3 regions of the Streptomyces sp. 840.1 genome follow, and region 2 is predicted to be linked to each of the others. Evidence: riboswitches for the same ligand, from Rfam matches in the RefSeq annotation. Region 2 holds a riboswitch; each other region holds the start of a gene.
The links. A riboswitch is a leader RNA that binds a small molecule or an ion and turns the genes downstream of it on or off. The one in region 2 is predicted to bind S-adenosylmethionine.
Positions count from the first base shown of each region.

Region 1: another riboswitch for S-adenosylmethionine. It lies ahead of thrC (threonine synthase); the one in region 2 lies ahead of EDD93_RS20510 (aminotransferase class V-fold PLP-dependent enzyme).
Region 3: another riboswitch for S-adenosylmethionine. It lies ahead of EDD93_RS33855 (glutathione S-transferase C-terminal domain-containing protein); the one in region 2 lies ahead of EDD93_RS20510 (aminotransferase class V-fold PLP-dependent enzyme).

Region 1 is NZ_RJUU01000001.1:1,745,452-1,751,242, forward strand. It holds gene groL (chaperonin GroEL) at 1-519, opposite strand, end outside; gene EDD93_RS08110 (cold-shock protein) at 861-1,067, opposite strand; gene EDD93_RS08115 (MoaD/ThiS family protein) at 1,501-1,779, opposite strand; gene thrC (threonine synthase) at 1,851-3,143, opposite strand; SAM riboswitch class I at 3,161-3,325, opposite strand; gene EDD93_RS08125 (glucosyl-3-phosphoglycerate synthase) at 3,479-4,429, shown strand; gene EDD93_RS08130 (trehalose-6-phosphate synthase) at 4,516-5,791, shown strand, end outside.
Region 2 is NZ_RJUU01000001.1:4,482,171-4,487,961, reverse strand. It holds gene EDD93_RS20530 (NYN domain-containing protein) at 1-802, opposite strand, end outside; gene EDD93_RS20525 (hypothetical protein) at 840-1,082, opposite strand; gene EDD93_RS20520 (rhomboid family intramembrane serine protease) at 1,244-1,981, shown strand; gene EDD93_RS20515 (Lrp/AsnC family transcriptional regulator) at 1,978-2,259, shown strand; gene EDD93_RS20510 (aminotransferase class V-fold PLP-dependent enzyme) at 2,333-3,709, opposite strand; SAM riboswitch class IV at 3,882-3,999, opposite strand; gene trpD (anthranilate phosphoribosyltransferase) at 4,110-5,174, opposite strand; gene EDD93_RS20500 (ubiquinol-cytochrome c reductase cytochrome b subunit) at 5,301-5,791, opposite strand, start outside.
Region 3 is NZ_RJUU01000003.1:304,014-309,804, forward strand. It holds gene EDD93_RS33840 (LLM class flavin-dependent oxidoreductase) at 1-520, opposite strand, end outside; gene EDD93_RS33845 (NtaA/DmoA family FMN-dependent monooxygenase) at 517-1,890, opposite strand; gene EDD93_RS33850 (LLM class flavin-dependent oxidoreductase) at 1,911-3,131, opposite strand; SAM riboswitch class IV at 3,705-3,850, shown strand; gene EDD93_RS33855 (glutathione S-transferase C-terminal domain-containing protein) at 4,097-4,870, shown strand; gene EDD93_RS33860 (excinuclease ABC subunit UvrA) at 4,926-5,791, opposite strand, start outside.

The sequences.
Region 1 (5,791 bases), 2.7 Mb from region 2:
GATGACGCCTTCCTTGCCGACCTTGTCCATCGCCTCGGCGATGAGCTCGCCGATCTGGGTGTCAGCGGCGGAGATGGAGGCGGTCGAAGCGATCTGCTCCTTGGTCTCCACGTCCTTGGCCTGCTCCAGGAGGGCGGCGGAGACGGCCTCGACGGCCTTCTCGATGCCCCGCTTGAGAGCCATCGGGTTCGCACCCGCGGCCACGTTGCGCAGGCCCTCGCGGACGAGCGCCTGAGCGAGAACGGTGGCGGTGGTCGTACCGTCGCCGGCGACGTCGTCCGTCTTCTTGGCGACCTCCTTGACCAGCTCCGCACCGATCTTCTCGTACGGGTCCTCCAGCTCGATCTCCTTGGCGATGGAAACACCATCGTTGGTGATCGTGGGGGCGCCCCACTTCTTCTCAAGGACGACGTTGCGGCCCTTGGGGCCGAGGGTGACCTTGACGGCGTCGGCGAGCTGGTTCATGCCGCGCTCAAGACCGCGCCGGGCCTCCTCGTCGAACGCGATGATCTTGGCCATATGAAGTGGTCCTCCCGGACAGGGGTGGATTTCTCCGGACCGAGTGGCGCCCGCGACGGACGGCCTGCCGCCTGCCGGTTCCTTGCCCCGACAGACCTGCGGGCCTCACCGGCCCGGTCCAAGTTTCTGTCACTCTCACCCGGAGAGTGCTAAGCCCAATGATTAGCACTCGACCCCCGAGAGTGCAAGCGCCCCCCTCCGGAGTGTGGACAACGAGCACCCCCTCCGCAGGCGGACGACCGGACAGCGCGTGCGAACGGTTCCGGACGCACGGAGGGCCCGTACCCCTGGGGTACGGGCCCTCCGTGCGTGAGTAGTGTCGTTGGCCGACCGCGCCGAACTCAGCCGACGGCGAGCTTGACCATGTCCGCCTGCGGCCCCTTCTGGCCCTGCGAGATTTCGAATTCAACTCGCTGACCCTCTTCGAGGGTGCGGTATCCGTCCATCTGGATCGCGCTGTAGTGGACGAAAACATCCGCACCACCGTCGACCGCGATGAAGCCGTACCCCTTCTCCGCGTTGAACCACTTGACGGTGCCCTGAGCCATGCCTAACTCCCCTATTACTGGCCCTTGCACAGGACCGCACTTCGCGGGCCCGGGTCAGAACTCACCCTCCGACAGGAGAGGGTGCGTGCGCCGGAACGCGTCGACCGCGGCCGAATGTATCTGCCCAACTGCCCTCTGCAACAGGTCAATCGGACGAGAATTCTGGGCAGCGCCGAACGCCCGAATATGAGGAACTCATAAGATTCCAGGGCAAGTCGGGCCAGGCAAAGGCGACTTATGGCGCAAGAGGCTCAGGCACTTTGGCTGCATCTTGTCGTGGCCGGGCGCATTCTCATATGCGGGCGGCACGGGCAGCGGAGGGGTCTTCCCACACTCTACCGCGCTCAACCATGCAGAATTGCCCCCTCCGCTTCTGTCGCGGAGAGGGCAATCGCGGTGACTCGTCGAAGCGGGACCGCTCGGGTCCCGGGGCTCAGCAGCCGCCGGCGACGGCCGGGATGATCGAGATGCCGGCGCCGTCCGGGGTGACCGCTTCCAGGCCGCCCTCGAAGCGCACGTCGTCGTCGTTGACGTACACGTTGACGAAACGGCGGAGCTTGCCCTGGTCGTCCAGGACACGGGCGGCGATGCCCGGGTGGTCCTTCTCCAGGGACTCGATGACCTGGGAGAGGGTCGCGCCCTCGGCCGGGACCTCGGCCTGGCCGCCCGTGTAGGTGCGGAGGATGGTGGGGATACGGACCTTGACGCTCATGGTGGGTGCCCTTCCTGGAGTCACGGGTGGTCGGAGGCTGCGGCAGCCTCTCAGCTGGTGCGGCGGACCGCTCAGGCGGTGCCGAGGCCGGCGGCGCGGAAGGCGTCCAGGCTAGGCCTGATCGTCGCCGTCGCCTGCGAGGTGGCGGCCACCGCGTCCAGCGTCTTGAGGCCGTCACCGGTGTTCAGGACGACCGTCGTGAGCGACGGGTCGAGCAGACCCGCCTCGATCAGCTTCTTCGTCACTCCGACGGTCACCCCGCCCGCGGTCTCGGCGAAGATGCCCTCGGTGCGCGCCAGCAGCTTGATCGCGTCGACGACCTGCTCGTCGTTGACGTCCTCGACGGCACCGCCGGTGCGGCGGGCGATGTCCAGGACGTACGGGCCGTCGGCCGGGTTGCCGATCGCCAGGGACTTGGCGATCGTGTTCGGCTTCTGCGGCCGCACCACGTCGTGACCGGCCTTGAAGGCGGCGGAGACCGGCGAGCAGCCTTCGGCCTGGGCGCCGAAGATCTTGTACGGCCGGTCCTCGACCAGACCGAGCTTGATCAGCTCCTGGAGGCCCTTGTCGATCTTCGTGAGCTGCGAGCCGGACGCGATCGGGATGACGATCTGGTCGGGCAGCCGCCAGCCGAGCTGCTCGCAGATCTCGTACGCGAGCGTCTTGGAACCCTCGCCGTAGTACGGGCGCAGGTTGACGTTGACGAAGCCCCAGCCCTCGCCGAGCGGGTCGCCGATGAGCTCCGAGCAGAAGCGGTTGACGTCGTCGTAGTTGCCCTCGATGCCGACCAGCTCACCGCCGTACACCGCGGCCATGACGACCTTGCCCTGCTCCAGGTCGTGCGGGATGAACACACAGGAGCGCAGGCCGGCGCGGGCTGCGGCGGCGCCCACCGCACCGGCGAGGTTGCCGGTGGAGGAGCAGGAGAGCGTGGTGAAACCGAAGGCACGGGCGGCCTCGACGGCGATCGCGACGACGCGGTCCTTGAAGGAGTGCGTCGGGTTGCCGGAGTCATCCTTGACGTACAGGCCGCCGGTGACGCCCAGCTCACGGGCGAGGTTGTCGGCCTTGACCAGCTTGGTGAAGCCGGGGTTGATGTTCGGCTTGTCCGCGACGTCGGAGGGGACCGGCAGCAGCGGCGCGTAACGCCAGATGTTGTCGGGTCCGGCCTCGATGCGCTTCTTCAGCTCGTCCGGGGAACCGGTCGGCAGGTCGTAAGCCACTTCGAGCGGTCCGAAACAGCTCGAACAGGCGAAAAGGGGACCGAGTGCGAATCGCTCTCCGCACTCGCGGCAGGAAAGTGCCGCGGCGGGACCGAGGTCCACAGAAGATTCGGTAGATGCTGCAACAGTCTCAACAGCCATGATGGCGAGGCCCTTTCTCCTCATCTTCCTCGTGACGCGTTTCGCCACGAGACGGAATTGGCACCTTCCCCACCCGACCTCGCGGAAGGGGGTCCCCCCTGCTCGAGCGAAGTCGAGAGCTTGGGGGTGGGATGGTTGCCGGGACTTCAACGGGCCGTTCCCTCTGTCCCTCTGGATGAGCGCTATGGCACTGGATCATCGATCCAGGCGTTTATCGGCGGACGGACCCCGGCATGCCACGGCCGTCTGCGTTGTTCAAGACTGTAACCGAAGCACCGGACTGTTGAGATAGTCGTCCGAACCGCGAGATGGATCACATACAGGGAGTATCGACCGTGCTGGAAGAGGTCGAACGCTGGCTGACCAGGCGTTCCTGGTCGTGCGCCGACCGCCCGCTGGAGCAGCTCCTGGCCGCCCGGGGAGGCGACCCGAGGCGCAGCCGCGTGAGTGTCGTACTGCCCGCGCTCAACGAGGCGGCGACGGTCGGGGACATCGTCCGCACGATCCGGCGCGAGCTCATGGAGAAGGTCCGGCTGGTCGACGAGCTCGTGGTGATCGACTCCGGCTCCACGGACGCGACCTCCGAGGTCGCCCGCGAGGCGGGCGCCCGGGTGATCCACCGGGACGAGATCCTGCCCCGGCTGCCTGCCGTCCCCGGCAAGGGCGAGGTGCTGTGGCGGTCACTGCTGGTGACCGGCGGTGACATCGTCTGCTTCGTCGACGCGGACCTGAAGGACTTCTCGGCCGACTTCGTCTCCGGCATCGTCGGCCCGCTGCTGACCGACCCCTCGGTGCAGTTCGTCAAGGCGATGTACGACCGTCCCCTCGGGGACACCGCCGGTCAGGGCGGGCGGGTCACCGAACTGGTGGCACGGCCGCTGCTCAATCTGCACTGGCCGCAGCTGGCCGGCTTCGTCCAGCCGCTGGGCGGCGAGTACGCCATACGCCGCTCGCTGCTCGAACAGCTGCCGTTCCCGGTCGGTTACGGAGTGGAGCTGGGGCTGCTCGTCGACGCCCTGCACACCGTCGGCCTGGACGCGCTCGGCCAGGTCGACGTCGGCGTCCGCGTCCACCGCCACCAGGACGGCCGGGCGCTCGGCCGGATGGCGGCGGCCATCTACCGGACCGCCCAGCTGCGGCTTTCGCGCGGCCATCTGGTCCGCCCCGCGCTGACCCAGTTCGAGCGCGGCGAGAACGGCTTCGTGCCGCACACGTACCCGGTGGACACCGAGGAGCGGCCGCCGATGCGCGAGATCGAGGAGTACGTCGCGCGCCGGGCGGCATGACGCGGGGCGGCACGGAGCGGAGGCGGTGCGGCGAGACGCCGCCGTACGCACGTTTGGACAGTTCGGGATCGGGCTAGATTCCGCGCATGGTCTCCGAGCACGCCCCCCAGTCCGCCGCCCAGGTACTCGTCGCGTCCAACCGCGGCCCGGTCTCGTACACCCTGCGGGAGGACGGCTCGCTCGACGCGAAACGGGGCGGCGGCGGGCTCGTCTCCGGGCTGAGCGCGGTGGACGACAAGATGTGGGTCTGCGCCGCGCTCGGTGACGGCGACCGCGAGGCGGTACGGCGCGGGGTCGGGGAGCCGGGCGTACGGATGCTCGACATCGACGCGGACGTGCACGCCGACGCGTACAACGGCATCGCGAACTCGGTGCTCTGGTTCGTCCACCACATGCTCTACCAGACCCCGGTGGAACCCGTCTTCGACGCGGAGTTCCGCCGCCGGTGGGCGTCCTTCGAGGCCTACAACCTGGCCTTCGCCCAGGCGCTCGCCGAGGAGGCGGGCGAGGGCGCGGCGGTCCTGGTGCAGGACTACCACCTGGTGCTGGTGCCCGGCATGCTCCGCGAGCTCCGCCCCGACCTGCGGATCGGCCACTTCTCGCACACCCCGTGGGCGCCCGTCGACTACTTCCGGATGCTGCCCGACGACATCGCGGAGCAGGTGCTGCGCGGCATCCTCGGCGCCGACCGGGCCGCGTTCCTGACCCGCCGCTGGGCGGACGGCTTCATCGGCTGCTGCACGGAGATCCTGGGCGGCACCGGCCGCACCCGCGTCGGCGTGCACGGGCTCGGCGCCGACGGGGACTTCCTGCGCCGGCGCGCGCACGAGGCGGACGTGGACGAGCGGATGGCGGCGCTGCGCGAGCAGGTGGGCCCCGGCCGCAAGACGGTCGTGCGGGTGGACCGCACGGAGCTGTCCAAGAACATCGTCCGGGGGATGCTCGCCTACCGCTCCCTGCTCGACGAACGGCCCGAGTGGCGCGGCCGGGTCGTCCACGTCGCGTTCGCCTACCCCTCGCGGCAGGACCTGGCGGTCTACCGGGAGTACACCGCCGAGGTCCAGCGTGTCGCCGACGAGATCAACTCGGTGTACGGGACGGCGGACTGGACCCCGGTCGTCCTGCACGTCAACGACGACTTCGCCCGGTCGCTGGCCGCCTACCGGCTGGCCGACGTGGCGCTCGTCAACCCCATCCGCGACGGGATGAACCTGGTCGCCAAGGAGGTGCCCGTCGTCTCCGACCACGGCTGCGCCCTGGTGCTGTCGCGGGAGGCGGGGGCGTACGAGGAGCTGGCCGACGACGCCATCGCGGTGAACCCCTACGACGTGTCCGCCACCGCCGACGCCCTGCACGAGGCGC
Region 2 (5,791 bases):
GCAGCAGCCGCAGCCGCATGTCCTCGACGGAGCGCCCCTCACGGGCGGCCCGGCGCCCCGCTTCGACGGACGCCTCCGCCTCGCCGAGCCGGGACCGCAGCCTGCGGGTCTCGCTCTCGGCGGCGGACACCTGGGCGGCCGCCTCGGCGCGTACGGCGTCGCTCTCGGCCCTGCCCCGGCGCAGCGCGGCCTCGCCGCGCTTCACCTCGTTGGCCGCGCTGCGCAGCTTGCGCTGGAGCGACTCGGCCTCCTTGCGGGCGGCGTCGAGGTCGCTGCGCAGCCGTTCGGTCTCGCTCTTCGTCTGTGCGCGGGCCTGGGCCAGCTCCTCGCGCAGCCCCTCCAGTTCGCGCCGGCTCTCGTCGTCGGCGCGTTCGGCGTCGGCCCGCTGGGCCTCCTCGCCCGCCGCGGCGAGGAGCTTCACCCAGCCGTCCGGGCGCAGCACGTAGGCCGCGGCGGCGACATCCAGGGGATCGGCGGCGGCGGGCGGCGAGCCGGCCTCCAGGGCGGCACTCAGCTCCGGCTGGGTCTCCCGCAGCCGCTCACCGATGCGCCGCCGGAAGACGGCGTCGCCCTCCAGGGCGGCCGCCATCGCGTTCCCGGCGAACTTGGCACGCCGGGTCGGCGTGAACCGGGCGTACTGTCTGAGCTGAGCCGGGAGTTCGGTGACCGTGAGGCCGCCGAACGCGTCCGACACCAGCGCCACGACCCGGCGCCGTACACCTTCGGGCAGCGGGCGGTCGAGCATCTCCACGGCATCGTCGGCCGCGTCGTCCGACGCGGCGCCGCCGGCGGGCTGCTCCACCATCCGTCACCTCAAACTGTATGTCCGCACGGCCCCGTCAGGAGTCGGCACCCGGCCTGTCGACTAGCTCGATCTGGTCCACCGCGTTGCACCAACGGCAGCGCACCGACTCGATGGTCTCACTGACCACCTCGCGTTCTTCGACGCTCGACTCCCCGGCCAGGTCGAGATGGACGTATTCCACGACCTTGGAGGAGCGCGTCACGTCGAATCGCGTGAGGTTTCCGCAGAGCGTGCAGCGCCAGCGGGTCGCCTCGGTCGGCTGGGGAACCGTCGTCATCGTTGCGTCCTCTTTCGTCGGGCCTCGTGCTGCCACATAAGGATCTTCGCGGTGCGCCGTCGAACTGCGGATGTCCTGTCGTAACCCTACGGCCTCGCCGCATACCACCGGCACGGCGAGGCGCTCTGTCCGGTTCCCTCCGCTTGCGTCATGCTCTGTTCATGATCGATCGGCGGGCTGCGGCCGGCAGACTCCTGCGGGCGGCCACCTCGGGCGGGCCGCCGGTCACCTACGCCCTCATCGCCCTGTGCTGCGTGGTCTTCGCGATCAGCCCGCTCTCCGGGCTCGCCCCGGTGTACGGCAGCGCGGACGCCCTGCTGTCGGCCCAGGCCGGGTACTTCGAACGCTGGGGCGTGATCCCGAGCGAACTGTGGGACGGCTCCGCGCACGCCCTGCTCACCCCGCTCACCGCGCTCTTCGTGCACGGCAGCTGGCTGCATCTCCTGGGCAACGTGCTGTTCCTGTACGTGTTCGGAGCGATGGCCGAGGAGCGGATGGGCCACACCGAGTTCGCGTTCTTCTACCTCGGCTGCGGCTACCTCGCCCTGCTCGCCTACGCGGCCGCGCACGCCACGTCCGACCAGACGCTCGTCGGCGCCTCGGGGGCGATCTCGGCGGTGCTGGGCGCCTTCCTCTACCTCTTCCCCAGGGCCAGGGTCACCAGCGTGTTCCCGTTCCTGCTCTTCCTGCCGCTGCGCTTCCCCGCCTGGATCGTGCTGATCTTCTGGTTCGTGCTCCAGTGGCTGGCCGCGGAGGGCGCGGGCAGCGGCCCCGGCGTGGCCTATCTCGCCCATGTGGTCGGCTTCGCCGTCGGCTTCCTCTACGCGTGGGGGCGCTATGGGCGTGGGGCTAGAGTGAAGTCTCCAGCCACGGCCACCGAGGGAGAAAGCCAGCCGTGATCACCGCGATCGTGCTCATCAAAACCAGCGTGGACCGGATCCCCGAGATCGCCGAGGCCGTCGCGGCGCTGGACAGCGTCAGCGAGGTCTTCTCGGTCACCGGCACGTACGACCTGATCGCCATGGTCCGGGTGGCCAAGCACGACGATCTGGCCGAGGTCATCCCCGGCCGGATCAGCAAGATCCCCGGCGTCGAGGGGACCGACACCCACGTGGCGTTCCGTACGTACTCGCAGCACGACCTGGAGGCGGCCTTCGCCATCGGCCTGGACGGCTAGGGCCTGTCCGGCTGAACGCGTCCGGCCGGGTACGGGGCAGCTGCCCCGTACCCGGCCGGACGCGTTTCACGGCTCAGTGCTGGGCGGTGCCCCGGTCCGGGACGCAACGGCCGTCCTCGGTGCGGTACTTCCACTGGGCGCCCTCGCTCACCAGCTCCTTGACGGCCCGCACGAAGCGCTCGATGTGCTCGTCCGGCGTACCGGCACCGAAGCTGACCCGGATCGCGTTGAGCGACCGCTCGCCCGGCTCGGCCTCCGGCGCGCCGCACTCGCCGACGTCCTGCGGGTCGCTGCCGAGCAGGGTGCGCACCAGCGGGTGGGCGCAGAACAGTCCGTCGCGCACCCCGATGCCGTACTCGGCCGAGAGCGCGGCGGCGAAGTGCGAGCTGTTCCAGCCCTCCACCACGAAGGAGATGACGCCGACCCGGGGCGCGTCGTCACCGAACAGTGAGAGCACCTTGACCTCGGGGACCTCCGCGAGTCCGGCGCGGACCTCGGAGACCAGCTGCTGCTCGCGGGCGACCAGGCTGTCGAAACCGGCCTCGGTGAGCGCCTTGCAGGCGGAGGCGATGGAGTAGACGCCGATGACGTTGGGCGAACCGGCCTCGTGGCGGGCGGCGGTGGTGTGCCACTCGACGTCCACCCCGCCGTCGGCGCGCCGGGCGACCTTGCGGGAGGCGCCGCCGCCGGCCAGGTAGGGCTCGGCGTCGCGCAGCCAGTCGGAGCGGCCGGCCAGCACGCCGGAGCCGAAGGGCGCGTACAGCTTGTGGCCGGAGAAGGCGACCCAGTCGACGTCCAGCTCGCTGATGTCGACGGGGTGGTGCGGGGCGAGCTGGGCCGCGTCGAGGACGATCCGGGCGCCGTGGGCGTGCGCGGCGGCAGCGAGCTCCTTGACGGGCCACAGCTCACCGGTGACGTTGGAGGCTCCGGTGACGCAGACGAGCGCGGGGCCGTAGGGGTCGCGGTCCGCGAGGGCCCGCTCCAGCGTGGCGACGGCCTGGGCAGGGGTGCGCGGGGCGTTCAGGTAGGTCACCCGGGCATCGCGCCAGGGCAGCAGCGAGGCGTGGTGCTCGGTCTCGAAGACGAACACCTGGCAGTCGGCGGGGACCGCCGCCGCGAGCAGGTTGAGCGAGTCGGTGGTCGACCGGGTGAAGATCACCTGGTCGTCGGCGCGGCAGCCGAGGAACTCCGCGACGGTCACGCGGCTGGACTCGAAGAGGTCCGTGGAGAGCTGCGAGAGGTAGCCGGCGCCTCGGTGGACGCTGCCGTAGTACGGCGCGTACGCGGCGACGTCGTCCCACACGCGCTGCAGGGCCGGGGCGCTGGCGGCGTAGTCCAGTGCGGCGTACGTGACCTCACCGCCGGTCACCAGCGGAACCGTCACATCCTTGCCCAGAACGGGCAGCGGGGTACAAATGGACTGGTCGGCGGCAGCGGTGAAGACAGACATGACGAACTCCCGTAACAGGCAGGCGAATTCCGGCGCCTGCGGGTACGCGGCAGCACGGAAGGAAGAAAAGAGGGTGTGCGGAGGAGGGCCGAAAAGCCCTATCGCATTCGCTTGCTCACAGAGGCTCCCTGAGGACCAGGACCCCACGGGTGGACGCCTTGCGACGTCGAGGGGTCCGCGCTTGCCGCAGACCTCGCTGCCTACGGCCTGGTCTTCACCCGGGGCACCCCGCCACGGACGGAGGGTTGCCGGACAGCGGGCCGGGGCCGTAGTCGCTGTCACTCATGACCTGCGCAGCATCTTGCCATACGTGGGAGAACGCGCAAGGCGCAGTCCATGATCTGGACTGCGCCTCGCTCCGTGTTCCGTGCGTCAGGGCCGTGGGCTCAGGGCCGTGGGCTCAGGCGTTGCTGGCCGCGACCCATCTCTCCAGCGCGCGCCCCGCGGATCCGGAGTCGATGGACTCGGCGGCCTTCGCCATACCGGCGGCGAGCTGCTCGTCGAGCGTGCCGTCGCCCGGGTCGAGCGCGACCAGCGCCGCCGCCGCGTTGAGCAGGACGGCGTCCCGTACGGGCCCCGTTTCACCGGCCAGCAGCCGACGGGCCACATCGGCGTTGTACGAGGCGTCGGCGCCGCGCAGCGCCTCCACCGGCACCAGCTCCAGGCCGACGTCGCGCGGGTCGAAGGCCTGCTCGCGCACCACACCGTCGCGGGCCACCCAGACCCGGGAGGTCGCGGTGGTGGTCAGCTCGTCCAGACCGTCGTCGCCCCGGAAGACCAGCGCCGAGTTGCCGCGTTCGGCGAGCACGCCCGCGACGATGGGCGCCATCCGCAGGTCGGCGACACCGATGGCCTGGGAGCGCACCTGGGCCGGGTTGGTGAGCGGACCCAGGATGTTGAAGGTGGTCGGGGCGCCCAGCTCCGCGCGGGCCTTCGCCGCGTACCGCAGGGCGGGGTGGAACTTCACCGCGAAGCAGAAGGTGATGCCCGCTTCCTCGGCCACCTCGACGACGCGCTGCGGGGGCAGGTCCAGGTTGACGCCGAGCTTGCCCAGTACGTCCGAGGAGCCGCTGGCCGAGGAGGAGGCGCGGTTGCCGTGCTTGACGACCTTGGCGCCCGCCCCGGCCAGGACGATCGCGGACATGGTGGAGATGTTGACCGTCTTGGCCATGTCGCCGCCGGTGCCGACGATGTCGACCGTGCGGCCGGGCACGTGGATCGTGGTGGCGTGCTCGTACATCGCGCGGACCAGGCCGGTCACCTCCGTGACGGTCTCGCCCTTGGCGCGCAGGGCCACCGCGAAGCCGGCGATCTGCACGTCGGTCGCCTCGCCGCTCATGATGCGGTCCATCGCCCACGCGGTGTCGTCCGCGCTCAGGTCCTCGCCGCGCAGCAGCGGGGTCAGCACGCCGGGCCAGGTACGAGCCGCCACGCTGTCGCCGCCGACCGGGGTCACAACGTTCATGGTCCGCTCCTGGGGTCCACAGCCGATAAAGGGATGCGACCACCCTATCGAGCGCCGGGGACAGCGAAGAGCCCCGTCCATCGTATGGATGGACGGGGCTCCCGCTGTGGCGATCAGCTCAGGTGATCAGTGGTGGCCGTGGCCCTCGGTGATCTCCTTGTACTCCTCGGGGGACGCCTTGGGGATCTGGTTGTTCTCGCCGTAGAAGCTCTTGCTGAGCCTGGCGCGCACCTTCTCCACCGGCGACACCTTGCGCTTGACGCCGTTCTCGTCGACCAGCGGGCCGAGTTCGACCGGCGCGTACTGCTCGTGCGCGGTGAGGGTGTGCAGCTGGCCCTGCGACAGCGGCTCGTGGACCTCGACGAACTCACCGTGCGGCAGGCGCTTGATGAGCCCGGACTCACGCCCGTGCAGCACCTTCTCCCTGTCCCGGCGCTGGAGGCCGAGGCAGATCCGCTTGGTGGCGACGAACGCGATGACCGGTCCGACGAAGAAGAAGATCCGGACGAACCACGAGATCGAGTTCAGCGACAGGTGGAAGTGCGTCGCCCAGAGGTCGTTACCGCCGCCCACCAGACCGATGAAGTACACCGTGATCCACGCGACACCGAAGGCCG
Region 3 (5,791 bases), on a different contig from region 2:
GGACCGGCTGCTGGAGGGGCCGGGGCCACACCTGCGCGTCCTTGAGCTCCGGACGGAAGCGGGTGGCGGCGGTGACCCTGTCCTGGCGCCAGAGCTGCCGGAACACCTGGTAGCTCTCGGCGTTGCGGTCCCACTGGTCCTCGGGGGTGACCCGGAACAGCTCCCGCTGAGCGGCGCCGTTGCCCTTGCCGATGATCAGTTCGAGGCGGCCGCCGGAGAGGTGGTCCAGCGTGGCGTAGTCCTCGTAGGCGCGCACCGGGTCCAGGAGGCTGAGCGTGGTGACGGCCGTGAACAGCCGGATCCGGGAGGTGAGCGCGGCGATATGGCTGAGTACGACCGGTGGCGAGGAGGAGATGAACGGCCGCTCGTGCCGCTCCCCCACGCCGAAGCCGTCGAAGCCCAGTTCCTCGGCGAGGAGCGCGTTGTCGAGTACCTCGCGGAAGCGCTCGGTGGTCGGCTTCCGCACACCTGTCACGGGGTGCGGACCGTGCACGATCAGGGTGACGGCGAGGAACCTCATGAGGCCTCACGCTCGCCGCGCGCGTCGTCGGGGTGGTCCAGGCCGAGGTGGTCGCGCAGGGTGGCGCCCTCGTACTCCGTCCGGTACACGCCCCGTTCCTGGAGCAGCGGGATGACCCGGTCGGTGAACTCGTCGAGGCCGCCCGGGGTGATGTGCGGGGCGAGGATGATCCCGTCGGCGGCGTCGGTCTGGACGAACTCGTTGATCGTGGTGGCGACGGTGGCCGGGGATCCGACGAAGGCCTGGCGGTTTCCGGTCTCGATGACCAGGTCGCGGATGGACCACTTGTTGGCGGCCGCGCGCTCCCTCCACTCGCGGGCGGTGGCCAGTGGGTCGCGGTACATCCGTACCTGGGCGCGGCCTCGGGCGACGGTGTGCTCGCCGGGGTCGGGGTCGATGTCGGGGAGGGGACCGTCCGGGTCGTAGCCGGACAGGTCCCGGTTCCAGACGAACTCCAGGTGCTTGATCGCGGTCGCGCCGCTGACCTGCAGGCGGCGCACCTCGCGGGCCTGTTCCTCCGCCTCGGCGTCGGTGTCGCCGAGGACGAAGGTGGCCGCCGGGAGGATCAGGAGCTGGTCGGGGCGGCGGCCGTACCTGGCGAGGCGGCTCTTGACGTCCGTGTAGAAGGCCCGCCCTTCCTGCAGGGTGGCGTAGCGGCTGAAGATCGCGTCCGCGCTCGACGCGGCGAATTCACGGCCTTCGTCGGAGTCACCCGCCTGGAAGATGACGGGCCGTCCCTGCGGGGAGCGGGGGACATTGAACTGGCCCTCGATGTCGAAGTGCTGCCCCTTGTGCACGAAGGCTCCGGCCTTCGCGTCGCTCAGGAACGTGCCCGTCCGCCGGTCCGCGACGATCTCGTCCCCGTGCCAGGAGTCGAAGAGTTCGTTCGTGGTGGACAGGAACTCCTTGGCCCTGGAGTAGCGCTCGTCCTGCGGGAGGAAGCCGCCTCGGCGGAAGTTCTCCCCGGTGAAGGCGTCCCAGGAGGTGACCACGTTCCAGGCGGCGCGCCCGCCCGAGAGGTGGTCGAGGCTGGCGAACTGGCGGGCCACCTCGTACGGCTCGTTGAAGGTCGAGTTGATCGTGCCGGTCAGGCCGAGGTGTTCGGTGACGGCGGCGAGCGCGGCGAGGACGGTGAAGGTGTCGGGCCGCCCGACCACGTCCAGGTCGTATATCTCGCCTCCCTGTTCGCGCAGCCGCAGGCCTTCGGCGAGGAAGAGGAAGTCGAACTTCGCGCGCTCGGAGGTCCGGGCAAAGTGTGCGAAGGAACTGAACTCGATATGGCTGCCGGCCTTCGGGTCACTCCACACGGTGGTGTTGTTGACTCCGGGGAAGTGGGCCGCGAGATGGATCTGCTTGAGCGGCTTGCTCATGATCTGGGGGTCCTTCCGGCTCAGGCGGTCGAGGTCGCGGTGGCGGCGTAGCGGTTCGCCGGACGGGTGAGCCCAAGCAGTCCGCGCAGGGTGCCGGCCTCGTACTCCCGGCGGAAGACGCCCCGGCGCCGCAGTTCGGGGACCAGGCCCCGGGTGATCGCCGGGAGGTCGTGCCCCGCGACGGCGGGGCGCAGCCGGAATCCGGTCAGTCCGGCCGTCGCCAGGTCCTGGAGGAGATCGGCGAGTGCGGCGGGCGTTCCGGTGAAGACCGGGGCGTCGCTGGTGTACGGCTCGCCCGCGAGGTCCTCCAGCCGTTCCCGGCGGGCGGCGGCCGCGGCGGGGTCGTCGTCCAGGAAGACCACCAGGTCGCCGAAGACGTGCAGGGTCTCCTCGGCGCGGCCCGCCGCCGCCTGTTCGGTGCGGATCTCCTCCACGACGCCTCGGGCCTCGCCGGCGTCGTGCGGGGTGACGTATCCGATGTCGGCGGAGCGGGCCACCAGACGGTACGGGACGGTCGCGTGCGCCAGGGCGCTGACGACGGGCTGGCCCTGGGGCGGCCGGGGCGTGACCGAGGGGCCCTTCACCCGGAAGTGCGTGCCCTCGAAGTCGATGTAGTGCAGCTTCGTACGGTCGATGAAGCGTCCGGTGGCGACGTCCCGGATCTCGGCGTCGTCCTCCCAGCTGTCCCAGAGCCGTCGCACCACCTCGATGTGGTCGGCGGCCTCGTCGAACAGGCTGCTCAGCAGCTCCTGCCCGGCGGGGGTGGAGTAGTCCCCGGCGCCGAACGGGGGGAGGGTGCGGCGGCCGAAGTGCGCGGCCTCGTGCCTCCGGGCCGTGACCTGCAGGCGCAGGCCCGCACGTCCGGTGCTCACGTAGTCGAGGGTGGCGATGGCCTTGGATATGTGGAAGGGCTCCGTGTGGGTGGCCACCACCGTCGGGACGATACCGATGTGCCGGGTCAGCGGGGCGATCCGCGCCGCGATGAGGACGGCGTCCAGCCGGCCCCGGACCTGGTCGGTGCGCCCGTCGGGCTCGGTGCGGGACGAGGACTGGAGGCCGAGTCCGTCCTCGATGGTCACGAAGTCGAGCAGTCCGCGTTCGGCCTCGGTGACCAGGTCGCTCCAGTAGGCGGCGGTGAACAGTTCGCCGGGCCGGGCCGTGGGTTCGCGCCAGGCGGCGGGGTGCCAGCCCGCGCCGTCCAGGGCCACGGCGAGATGCAGGGGAGAGGGTGACGAGGACACGGAGGTGGTGCCTTCCTGATCGACCGTACGGCGGAAGCCGGCCCGGACCCCGGGCGCCGACGAGCCGGTCGGGAACGACACGACGGAGCGCGGGCGCACAGCACGGTGCGGGGCCAGGGAGGGGAGGACGACGCACCGCGGCAGCGGTGGGCGTCAGAGCATCAGAGCGTCAGAGCGCCGGAAGGCGGTCAGCCTCGGCAGCGGACGCGACGGGCGGCGGTACACAGCGCGCTGCTGACACGCTGCAGGTCGACGGCGCGGTCCGCGCAGAGCAGGACGCGGCCCCGGGACCGCCAGGCAGCCATCCCTTCAGCTGCGTGCATCGCTCTCACCGTCACCATTCCGCCCCGTGGGGCCTCGCGGCTGCCGGACACCGTCCGGTCATCTCCTGCGGCATCCCGCAGCGCGGGTATCACCGGCCGGATGATCCGGGCTTCTCGCCGGCACCGGAGCCGTTGCGCACCGCAAGTTATGCATGCGTCAAGGGGAGTGTCAACGCCGGTGACCAACAGGCGAGATGCCCCCCGTGGCCTCCTTGACGGCGTCACGTGGCGCACGGAAACTGGCCTGGACGGTCACGATTGTCAGCGCCCCCGTGCGGGATCAGTCCTGCTCACGGGGTCATCGGCCCCGGCCCGCTGGCAGGCAACCCTTCCACCGCGACGGGGTGCCCCGGGTGACGACCGGGTCCCGCCGGCGTGGCGGGGCAAGCGTGGTCTCGCGTCTCGCGAGCCCCGGAGTCAGGACGGGCGGGATTTGTCCAGGAACGGCTTGACGAGGCGCCTGCACATCGATCTGTTGCGTGTCTCCAGCGCGTACTAGGACCTGACACTCCGCACGGCAGGTCCGCGCTGTCGCGTTTTCGGGCCGGGTTTCCGAAGCGCAGTCGTTCCCCATCCGGTCGCCGGTGCCCACAAGGCGGCGGTGGCTTCCTCGTTCCCACAGGGATCTCCACAGGGAGAGTCATGCCCGAGACAGCTTCGCGCAGTTCCAGCACAGCCAACTCGATCACGTGCGGCTCGATCCCGTCCGGACCGGGTCCGTGCGTTCCGCACCCCCGTCCCAAGGTGACCGTGCCGTCCTCCCGCATCCACAGCCGCATCGGGGTCGGCCTGGCCGGCGGCTTCTACCCGGCCCCGCACCGCTACGAGCTCTTCCTGTCGGCGAGTTGTCCGCGGTCGATGCGTATCTCGATCACTCTCGCCCTGCTCGGTCTCCAGGACTCGGTCGCCACCACCTTCCTGGGGCACCCCGCCGGGGCGCCCGAGGCGCTCGCCTCGCTGCGCAGCGCGTACGAGGCCACGTTGCACCACTACGACGGTCCGCTGACGGCGCCCGCGCTGTGCGACCGGTGGAGCGGACGCATCGTCAGCAACCACACGCCCGACATCCTCCGCGATCTCGCGGGCCTGCTCTCGGGCCATGACGAGGCCCGTCCGTCGGCGCTGCGGCCGCCGGAGCTGGCGGCGGACATCGAGGCCCTTCGCGAGCTGCTGGACCGGGATGTCACGCCCCGGGCGGGTCGTACGCAGCGGTCGGCGGCCCTGGACCTGCTGGAGCGGTCGCTCGCCCCGCGGCCCTACGCGCTGGGCGAGGAACTGACCGCTGCGGATGTGGACCTGTGGGTGGCGCTCGTCCATCTCGGCCCGGCCGGCACTCTTGGCGCCCGTCCCCGGCTCCAGGAGTACGTGGAGCGCCTCGGCGGCCACCCCGCCTTCCCGAAGCCGCCGGAGCGCTGAACGCACCGGCGGCGTCGGCCGGGGCGGCCGGGGCGGCCGCCCTCGGCGTTCCCCCTCAGGCTCCGACGTAGGCCGCGAGGTGTTCGCCGGTGAGCGTGGAGCGGTCCTCGACCAGATCGGCGGGGGTGCCCTCGAAGACGAGCGATCCGCCGTCGTGACCGGCGCCGGGGCCGAGGTCGATGATCCAGTCGGCGTGCGCCATGACCGCTTGGTGGTGCTCGATCACGATGACGGACTTCCCGGAGTCCACGAGCCGGTCGAGCAGGCCGAGCAGTTGCTCGACGTCCGCGAGGTGCAGGCCGGTGGTCGGCTCGTCGAGGACGTAGACGCCGCCCTTCTCGCCCATGTGCGTGGCCAGCTTGAGCCGTTGCCGCTCACCGCCGGACAGGGTGGTGAGCGGCTGGCCCAGGCTGAGGTAGCCGAGCCCGACGTCGGCTAGCCTGCCGAGAACGCGGTGGGCGGCGGGTGTGTGCGCCTCGCCGGCGCCGAAGAACTCCTCGGCCTCGGTCACCGACATCGCGAGCACCTCGCTGATGTCGCGGCCGCCGAGACGGTATTCGAGCACCGAGGCCAGGAACCGCTTCCCCTCGCACTCCTCGCAGACGGTGGCGACGCCGGCCATCATCGCCAGGTCGGTGTAGACGACCCCGACGCCGTTGCAACCGGGGCAGGCACCCTCGGAGTTGGCGCTGAACAGGGCCGGCTTCACGTCGTTGGCCTTGGCGAACGCCTTGCGGATCGGGTCGAGCAGCCCGGTGTACGTGGCGGGGTTGCTCCGTCGCGAGCCCCGGATCGCGCCCTGGTCGATCGACACCACCCCGTCCAGTCCGGAGACCGAGCCGTGGATCAGTGAGCTCTTGCCGGAGCCGGCGACGCCCGTGACCACGGCGAGGACCCCGAGCGGGATGTCGACGTCGACGC